3 linked regions of the Nitrosospira lacus genome follow. The protein of the gene in region 3 interacts with the protein of the main gene of each other region in a pairwise test. Links are inferred from orthologs where the notes say so. Each region holds a gene or a part of one and is shown on either strand. Other genes may lie near its edges. The genes, in order: EBAPG3_RS00805, ftsL and ftsB.

What was found.
Region 1: the proteins of ftsB (region 3) and EBAPG3_RS00805 interact in binary tests that used the Escherichia coli proteins (3 or more experiments, as listed by UniProt). The link is inferred for Nitrosospira lacus from one-to-one orthologs.
Region 2: the proteins of ftsB (region 3) and ftsL interact in binary tests that used the Escherichia coli proteins (3 or more experiments, as listed by UniProt). The link is inferred for Nitrosospira lacus from one-to-one orthologs.

The regions. Positions count from the first base shown.
Region 1 is NZ_CP021106.3:177,709-180,865, reverse strand. The notes cover bases 116-3,114. They hold EBAPG3_RS00805 (cell division protein FtsQ/DivIB), read left to right. Parts: upstream 116-1,238; coding sequence 1,239-1,991; downstream 1,992-3,114. Other genes in these bases: ftsA (cell division protein FtsA), read left to right, coding at 2,005-3,114; EBAPG3_RS00810 (D-alanine--D-alanine ligase), read left to right, coding at 332-1,249; murB (UDP-N-acetylmuramate dehydrogenase), read left to right, coding at 116-335. In the rest of the region: more of murB, read left to right, coding at 1-115; more of ftsA, read left to right, coding at 3,115-3,157. UniProt on the Escherichia coli protein: Essential cell division protein. May link together the upstream cell division proteins, which are predominantly cytoplasmic, with the downstream cell division proteins, which are predominantly periplasmic. May control correct divisome assembly.
Region 2 is NZ_CP021106.3:191,290-194,144, reverse strand. The notes cover bases 79-2,775. They hold ftsL (cell division protein FtsL), read left to right. Parts: upstream 79-1,118; coding sequence 1,119-1,433; downstream 1,434-2,775. Other genes in these bases: EBAPG3_RS00855 (peptidoglycan D,D-transpeptidase FtsI family protein), read left to right, coding at 1,430-2,775; rsmH (16S rRNA (cytosine(1402)-N(4))-methyltransferase RsmH), read left to right, coding at 136-1,074; mraZ (division/cell wall cluster transcriptional repressor MraZ), read left to right, coding at 79-116. Also shown: more of mraZ, read left to right, coding at 1-78; more of EBAPG3_RS00855, read left to right, coding at 2,776-2,855. UniProt on the Escherichia coli protein: Essential cell division protein. May link together the upstream cell division proteins, which are predominantly cytoplasmic, with the downstream cell division proteins, which are predominantly periplasmic.
Region 3 is NZ_CP021106.3:1,739,588-1,742,415, forward strand. Bases 1-2,670 are described here. They hold ftsB (cell division protein FtsB), read left to right. Parts: upstream 1-1,007; coding sequence 1,008-1,334; downstream 1,335-2,670. Other genes in these bases: eno (phosphopyruvate hydratase), read left to right, coding at 1-715; EBAPG3_RS07755 (LapA family protein), read left to right, coding at 1,684-2,070; EBAPG3_RS07760 (YaeQ family protein), read right to left, coding at 2,178-2,670. Also shown: more of EBAPG3_RS07760, read right to left, coding at 2,671-2,729. UniProt on the Escherichia coli protein: Essential cell division protein. May link together the upstream cell division proteins, which are predominantly cytoplasmic, with the downstream cell division proteins, which are predominantly periplasmic.

The sequences.
Region 1 (3,157 bases), 1.6 Mb from region 3 along the record:
GCATCAGCACTCAGCCATTGAATCTGCCCAACGCCGGGTCAGTATTTCGCAATCCGCCGGGAGACCACGCGGCGCGGCTGATCGAGTCATGCGGACTGAAGGGCTTTCGTGCCGGTGGCGCAATGGTTTCGTTCAAGCATGCGAATTTTATCGTAAATACCGGCGACGCCACGGCGGCTGAAATTGAAGCGGTGATTGCTGCGGTGCGCGAAACCGTGAAGGAAAAGGCCGGGATTGAGCTGGTGCAGGAAGTGCGAATCATCGGCTCGTCTCATGAATCCAGCCAGATTCAAAAGTCTGCCACTGACAACCTCATCGGGGATGATCGATCATGAGTCGCTCTGATTTTGGAAAAGTTGCAGTTTTGCTGGGAGGGCGTTCCGCCGAGCGTGAGATTTCACTCAAAAGCGGTAACGCGGTACTTGCCGCGCTGCGACGCCAGAATGTGGATGCTTATCCTTTCGATCCCTCTGAACACCACATGGAGGCGCTTCTGCAACAAGGTTTTGACCGGGCGCATATTGCCCTGCATGGGCGCTATGGCGAAGATGGTACCGTGCAGGGTGCCCTGGAGCTTATGGGCTTGCCTTATACCGGCAGCGGGGTCATGGCGAGCGCGCTGGCCATGGATAAATGGCGTACCAAGCTGCTGTGGCAGGCGGCGGGGATCGATACCCCTCGCCACATTCTGCTCAACGCCCAAAGTGACTTTGACGCGGTGGTAAAAACGCTTGGCTTGCCGCTGATCGTCAAGCCATCCCGGGAAGGATCAACCATCGGCTTGAGCAAGGTCAAGGCCGTGGCGCACTTGCCGGCTGCGTATGAATCAGCGGCAAGGCACGACACCATGGTGCTGGCGGAGCAGTTCATCGAAGGCATGGAACTGACTGCCGCCATACTCGGGGAGACCCCGCTGCCTCTGGTACGGATAGAGACCGCGGGTGGCTTATACGATTATCAAGCTAAATATCTTTCCGACGATACCCGGTATTTTTGCCCAAGCGGCTTATCCGCCGCGGATGAGCAGGCAATTCAGGCGCAGGCGCTGCGAGCGCATCAGACGTTGGGGTGTGAAGGATGGGGAAGGGTGGATGTGATACTGGATAAATCCGGTAAACCCTATTTTCTTGAGACCAACACTTCGCCCGGCATGACCGACCACAGCCTCGTGCCGATGGCGGCAAAAGCGGTCGGAATATCGTTTGATGACCTGGTGCTGCGAATACTGGAGCTGGCCCATGTGGGATAACCATCAGGCGCTGGACTTGCTGGCCAATTCACTATTTGTGCTAGTTGCGTTGATGGCGGCTTATACCGCCAGCCAGTGGGCGCTGAGTCTGCCGGTATTGCCGGTGAAGGCGCTGAGTGTCAGCGGTAGCGACAGCGGTGACGGCAAACTGAGGCATGTGACACGGGAACAGATCGAAAGCGCGGTTCACAGCGAATTCATTGGAAGTTTCCTCACCCTTGACCTCAATGCCATGCGTCATGCGTTCGGGAAGTTGTCCTGGGTGCGTGTTGCACGCGTGCGGCGGCACTGGCCGCAGAGCCTGGAAGTGACGCTCGAGGAACATATCGCGCTGGCCCGCTGGGGCGGTGACGCATTGGTGAACACGCATGGCGAAACATTCAACGCCGCGTCTGACGAAATACTGCCTGTATTCGATGGGCCGCCCGGGAGCTCGCATGACATGGCGCGGCAATACGCCGTCTTTACTGAATTGCTGCGGCCCTTGCAACAGCGCATCGAGCGGGTGAATCTCTCGCCCCGTCGTGCCTGGCAGCTTCACCTGGATAATGGAATCGTACTGGAACTCGGGCGCGAGCAGATGGAATCGAGGCTGGCGCGGTATGCCCGGGCGCATGACTACAGCATTGCGCGACTAAACCAGCAATTGAGCCATGTGGATTTGCGTTACCCCAACGGTTTCGCTGTGCGAGCCGAAGGGATGACGGAAAAGCCAGGCGGGAAGAAAGCTCCACGAAATTAAGGTCATGAAGCAGATGAGTAGAATCAATGAAAACAAGAACTTGATCGTTGGCCTCGATATCGGCACATCGAAGATCATTGCCATCGTCGCGGAGGTAAAGCCCGAGGGCGGATTCGAGGTTATCGGCATGGGCAGCCATCCCTCGCGCGGTTTGAAAAAAGGCGTCGTCGTCAACATCGAGACCACGGTGAGCGCGATCCAGCGTGCGCTGGAAGAGGCTGAGCTCATGGCCGACTGCAAAATTCGCGAGGTATATACCGGCATTGCCGGCAGTCATATCAAGAGTTTCAATTCCCATGGAATGGTCGCAATCAAGGACAAGGAAGTATCGCAGCTGGATGTCGAGCGCGTGATGGAAACCGCCAAGGCCGTGAATATTCTCAACGATCAGCAAGTTCTCCATGTCCTCAATCAGGAATTTATTATCGACGGGCAGGAGGATGTGCGTGAGCCTATCGGCATGAGCGGCGTACGGCTGGAGGTGAAAGTGCATATTGTTACCGGTGCGGTGTCCGCGGCGCAGAACATCATGAAATGCGTGCGCCGCTGCGGCCTGGAAGTGCGTGATCTGGTGTTGCAACCGCTGGCCTCGGCAATGGCCGTCCTATCGGAAGACGAGAAAGATCTGGGCGTATGTCTGGTGGACATCGGCGGGGGTACTACTGATATCGCGGTGTTCACGCATGGCGCGATTCGTCATACCGCCGTAATCCCGATTGCCGGTGACCAGATTACCAATGACATCGCGATGGCGTTGCGTACGCCGACCAAGGATGCCGAGGATATCAAGTGCCGCTACGGCTGCGCGTTGCGCGGCATGGCCGACCCGCGCGGAATGGTGGAAGTCGCGGGTGTGGGCGAGCGGGCCGCGCGCCAGCTTTCCCGCCAGACGCTGGCGGAAGTGATCGAGCCGCGCGTGGAAGAACTCTATTCCCTTGTGCAGGCGGAGTTGCGCCGCAGCGGTTTCGAGGAATTGCTTTCGTCCGGGATCGTCATCACCGGCGGCAGCAGCTCCCTGCATGGCATGGTGGAGCTGGGCGAGGAGATATTCCACATGCCGGTGCGGCTGGGATTGCCGCACTATCGCGGCGGATTGGCGGAAGTGGTGCTCACGCCGCGCTGTTCTACCGGCGTGGGGCTGATCATGGCCGGCATGGAGCAGTTTC
Region 2 (2,855 bases), 1.5 Mb from region 3 along the record:
TGGGACAGGGTGCGAAATTCGAATTGTGGGACGAGGAGAAATGGAATCTGCAAATGGATAATGCTCTCGCCTTCAAAGACGGTATTCCGGCAGAACTTGACGGTTTTTCACTGTAATGGCGTGGTCGAGACGTCCATACATGTTACGGTTTTGCCGCATGAAGCGGTGGATGCGCTGGCCATCAAGCCGGATGGAATATATATCGACGGTACTTTCGGGCGTGGCGGTCACAGCCGGATGATACTGGAACGATTGGGGCAAAGCGGCAGACTGATCGGGCTCGATAGAGATCTGGCTGCGCTGGCGGCGGGACAGGCAATCAACGATATCCGTTTCCACATGATTCATGGCAGTTTCTCGCGGATCGAGCAGGCGTTGCGGCAGCTGAGCGTAGACCGGGTGGATGGAGTGTTGCTGGACTTGGGCGTATCTTCGCCGCAACTTGAAGAAGCGTCGCGTGGATTCAGCTTTCGGCTGGACGGGCCGCTCGATATGCGCATGGATACAAGCCAGGGACAGACCGCCGCAGAATGGCTGGCTTGCGCTTCTGAAGTACATTTGGAAGAGGTGATAAGAAACTATGGCGAAGAACGGTTTGCTAAACAGATTGCAAGAGCGATTGTTGCGGCAAGAGCGCGACAGCCTGTTGCTACCACCCTTCAGCTTGCTGCGATTGTGGCGGCGGCCGTGCGTTCGCACGAGCATACCCGGGAAAAACAGAATCCGGCGACGCGCACTTTTCAGGCTATACGGATTTATCTCAACCAAGAGCTCGACAAGCTGTCGCTGGCCTTGCCGCAATGCGTGGAGATACTGAATCCCGGAGGACGGCTCGTAGTCATCAGTTTCCACTCTCTGGAAGATCGGCTAGTGAAACGCTTTATGCGTGAATCGGCAAATCCCGACAAGCTGCCGCGCAGACTGCCGCTACGAGAAAAAGAGGTGCAGCTTCTGGGTCATCACAAATTGCGTTTAGTAGGCAAGGCGATACGACCGGGTGCAACCGAATTGGCGCTCAATCCCAGGGCAAGAAGCGCAGTAATGCGAGTGGCGGAGCGAGTCAATACAACCTAGTGGAAGCTCGCTATCGTGGTGTTCACGGCTAATGAGAGACCGACGTGATCAGGATAAATATTCTATTAACTTTAATCCTCATCGCCTGCGCGCTGAGTGTTGTGACTTCACAGCACAAGGCGCGCAAGCTTTTTGTGGAACTGGAAAGGGAACAGGAGCAGGCGGGGCGGCTGGCAGTGGAATGGGGACAACTGCAACTCGAACAGAGTACGTGGGCGATGCATACGCGCATTGAAAAAATCGCCATGGGACAACTGCACATGCAGGTGCCCGATGCCTCACGCGTTCAGGTTGTCTCATTGACGAGTGTGGCTGATTCCGCCAAATCCGTCGATTCCTTGGAGGCACTGAAACCATGATGCCTCGTCATGCACCGCGCCTTATCTTGCCAGCCGGACGCTCGCGCTTGCTGGCAGCTTGCTTGCTGCTGGGCCTGATGGGATTGGCGGGGCGCGCGGCCTATTTGCAGGGGATGCACAACGGCTTTTTGCAGCAGAAAGGCGAGTCGCGCTACAGCCGCACACTCGAAATGAGCGCGGATCGAGGAATAATCACGGATCGGCATGGGGAACCGCTGGCGATCAGTACACCAGTGGAATCGGTATGGTCGAGTCCACAGGATATGAATGCAACCCCGGAACAATTAAAAAAACTGGCAAGCCTGATCGAGATGGATACCAAGGAAATTCGCAGGCGTCTGGACGACTCCCAACCTGGCATGCGGCGTGATTTCGTGTACCTGAAGCGCCACTTGTCGCCAGAAGTTGCAGCCAAGGTGGTCGAGCTCAATCTGCCGGGTGTATTTCTTAAACGTGAGTATCGCCGGTATTATCCGGCGGGCGAGTTGACGGCTCATATGCTTGGCTTTACCGATATCGACGATAACGGACAAGAAGGAGTAGAGCTGGCGTGGCAGGATGAACTGGCGGGCAAACCTGGAAGCCGACGTGTCATCAAGGATCGTAAAGGACGTGTGGTCGAGGATGTGGAAAGTATCCGGGCTCCGCGCTCGGGTCAAAATATAGCGCTGTCCATAGACAGCAAAATTCAGTATCTCGCTTTCCGGGAATTGAAACAGGCGGTTGAAGCCAACAAAGCCAAGGCAGGGGGGATTGTGGTGCTGGATGCGCAGACAGGCGAGTTGCTGGCGCTCGTCAATCTGCCGGCGTACAACCCCAATAACCGCGCGCGAATGAATGGCGGGCGAGCCCGCAACAGAGCCTTGACCGATGTATTCGAACCCGGTTCAACCCTGAAGCCATTCACCATAGCGGCAGCGCTGGAGGCGGGAGGAATAAAGCCCGACACCATATTTGAGACTGGACCTGGGACGTTCTCCATAGGCAAGGCCACGATACGCGACGCGCATAAGGAAGGTCCGTTGACAGTGGCACAAGTGATCCAAAAATCCAGTAACGTCGGCTCCGCAAAGATTGCTTTGTCGCTGCCGCCGCAAACGTTATGGGAAATGCTGAGCGATTCCGGGTTTGGCGCTTCCACCGGTTCAGGATTTCCCGGAGAAGTGAGCGGCAGGCTCCGTCCATACCACACCTGGCGTCCCATCGAACAGGCCACCATGTCCTATGGACACGGAATTGCCGTGAGTCTGCTGCAATTGGCGCGTGCATATACCTTATTCTCCGCCGAGGGTGAATTGAAGCCCGTGTCGCTATTGAGGCTTGATGCACCCGTGGCGGGTAAGCAGGTGGTATCGCGGGATACCGCTCTCGCGGTGAGCAGGATGCTGGAGATGGTGGCACAACCGGGGGGTACTGCACCGA
Region 3 (2,828 bases):
GAGCCTGCTGGACGGCAGGGGGATTAACACGGCAGTGGGCGACGAAGGCGGATTCGCTCCAAGCCTGGCTAACAACGAGGCGGCGTTGCAACTGATCGTGGAGGCCATCGAGAAGGCGGGTTATTTGCCGGGCCCGGATGTGGCCATCGGGTTGGATTGCGCCAGCTCGGAATTCTTCCGTGACGGGAAATACCATCTGGCATCGGACGGATTGAGCCTGAGCTCCGCGCAATTTGTCGATTACCTCGCTTCCTGGGTCGACAAGTATCCTATCATCAGCATCGAGGACGGCATGAGCGAGCACGACTGGGATGGCTGGAAGCTGCTGACCGGCAGACTTGGAAAATCGGTGCAACTGGTCGGGGATGACATCTTCGTGACCAATAGCGGCATCCTCAAAGAAGGCATAGCACAAGGGATCGCGAATTCCATCCTTATCAAAGTCAACCAGATCGGCACGCTTACCGAAACCTTTGCCGCCATAGAGACCGCGAAGCGGGCGGGCTATACGTCGGTGATTTCGCATCGTTCCGGCGAAACCGAAGATACCACCATCGCTGATATCGCTGTCGCCACCAACGCGCTGCAAATCAAGACTGGTTCGCTGTCCCGCTCTGACCGGCTGGCCAAATACAACCAGCTGCTGCGCATAGAGGAAGATCTCGGTGACGCCGCAAGCTACCCGGGACGGGGCGCCTACTACCAGCTGCGATAAGGGCATTCCCGTAATCCAAGGAGTTAGCGCCAACTCCTTGAAGCATGCAGGCAAGGCAAGTTCCGGTGAAAGCGGGGGGGGGGCAGGCAGGAGTCACTCGTGTAAATGGTGATTGCCGGCAGCCTGCCGGATTTAAAGAAAATGGGCTGCAAAGCGTCTGGCCGGTTCATATTTCACCGCTTTTTCGGCCAATAGAGCAACTATTGGCCTTCAAGATCGTCAAAATCTGTCCTCGCCCAGCCATTTTTTCGCTTCGATTCTTCAAGTCCGACAGACTGCCAGAGATATTCAAGTGAAAGTACTGCTGAGTCTTATACTTATTGCCTTGATTGCCCTGCTGCAGTATCCGCTATGGCTGGGCAAGGGAAGTTGGCTGAAAGTATGGGAGTTTGATCAGCAACTGCTGTCACAGCATGAAATCAACCAGAAATTGCAAATCCGAAACACCACGCTGGACGCGGAAGTGCGCGATCTCAAGCAGGGGTCCGACGCCATCGAAGAGCGTGCCCGTAGCGAACTGGGCATGATCAGGAAAGATGAAATTTTTTTCCACCTGCTGGAAGATAAAAAAAATACCTTGCAGGCTGACAAGATGGGTGAAGAACCCTTGAGGCAGTAAAGAGCCGATACGCCTCTGTTTTACAGGGCAGTCCGCACTTACGCCACGTCAGCGCAAGCCAATACCAGCGGCATTCAAGCAGGCCGTTGCTGGTTTGGACCGGGTCTTCCCGATTACCTTCGCAACGAGATTCATGGCATTTTCCCGCCACCCCGAAATCCGTCCTTCCCTCTCAGTCCGATTCTCCGCTTCGGTTCTCAAGTCTGACAGCCTGGTGGCCAGCATGGAAGAGTCATCGTATTCTTGCTATTCTTGCTTCATGGACGATCCGCCTTATACTCTTTCGACCAGAAAAACCGGGGCAACTGAAACCTTTCCAGTGATGGCAATCAAATAGCGGGATAAAACCATGCATCTGCTTCTAATAGTGGGTATTGCCCTCGCCATAGGCGTTGTGGGGTTCGCTCTGCAGAACAACGTGCCGGTGACGGTGTCCATGGCCTTGTGGAGCTTTGATGGTTCTCTGGCTCTGGTGCTGCTGCTCGCCATGGGTCTGGGGGTGCTCATTGCCGGACTGCTGTCATCGCCGAGCATGATAAAGAGCCGATGGGCGCGTGCGCGGCTTCGAAGTCAGGTTTCGCGCCTGGAACAGGACAAAATAGTGCTGGAGCGGCGTATTGTCGAACTGGAAGCCGAGCTCGAGAGGCTGGCGCCAAGACCGCTTCAGGAAGAGCCGCAACGCTTCCCCGGCTTAAGGTCCCTGTTACTGGGAGGCCCTGGAAAACCCGAAGAATGAATCATTACACATGCATGATCGCCCCGGGGTTGTCAGCCGGCTGCGGGACGGGAGCGCGGTTACCTCGCTGCGGTGCGGCAAGGCGGCCGAACGACTCAAACCGCCATTCAGGCGGGCGGCGTGTTCTTTACCGTTATCAGTTCGATCAGCACGGATTCAGCGCCGTCGGCAAGCCAGATTTGCTTATCCTGAATAGTACAGCTTAAGCGCATACCGCGTTGCGCCTGATTTGCGATGGCCCGGCTGGCTTCAAGTGGCAGATTGATTACGGTCAGGTTCCTGATCTGTTCGAGTTTGCCGCGGCATTGACTCCACCACGTGTCGGCAATACGGCCGCCATAGGTGTAAATGAACACCTGCCTGGCGCGGCCACAGGCTTTGCGGACCAGTTTCTCATCCGGAAGGCCCACATCTATCCAGAATTCGATGGCCCCCGTCAAATCCCTTTGCCAGAGGTCGGGTTCATCACATGTGCTCAGACCATTGCCAAATGACAGTGCTTCATGGGCGTGGAGCGCGAAGGCCAGTAATCTCACCATCATGCGCTCATCGGTTTCCGACGGATGGCGGGCGAGCGTGAGCGCGTGATCCCGATAATAATTGCGATCCAGGTCCGCAATTTGCAGATCGGCTTTAAAAATGGTTGCTCCAAGAGCCATATTAGTAGAAGTCGTTATGCACTATTTGATAATTCAGAATCGTTAATCCATGTAGGGAATCCCTGACAAGACATTCATCTACGCTTACATCATGTTTTA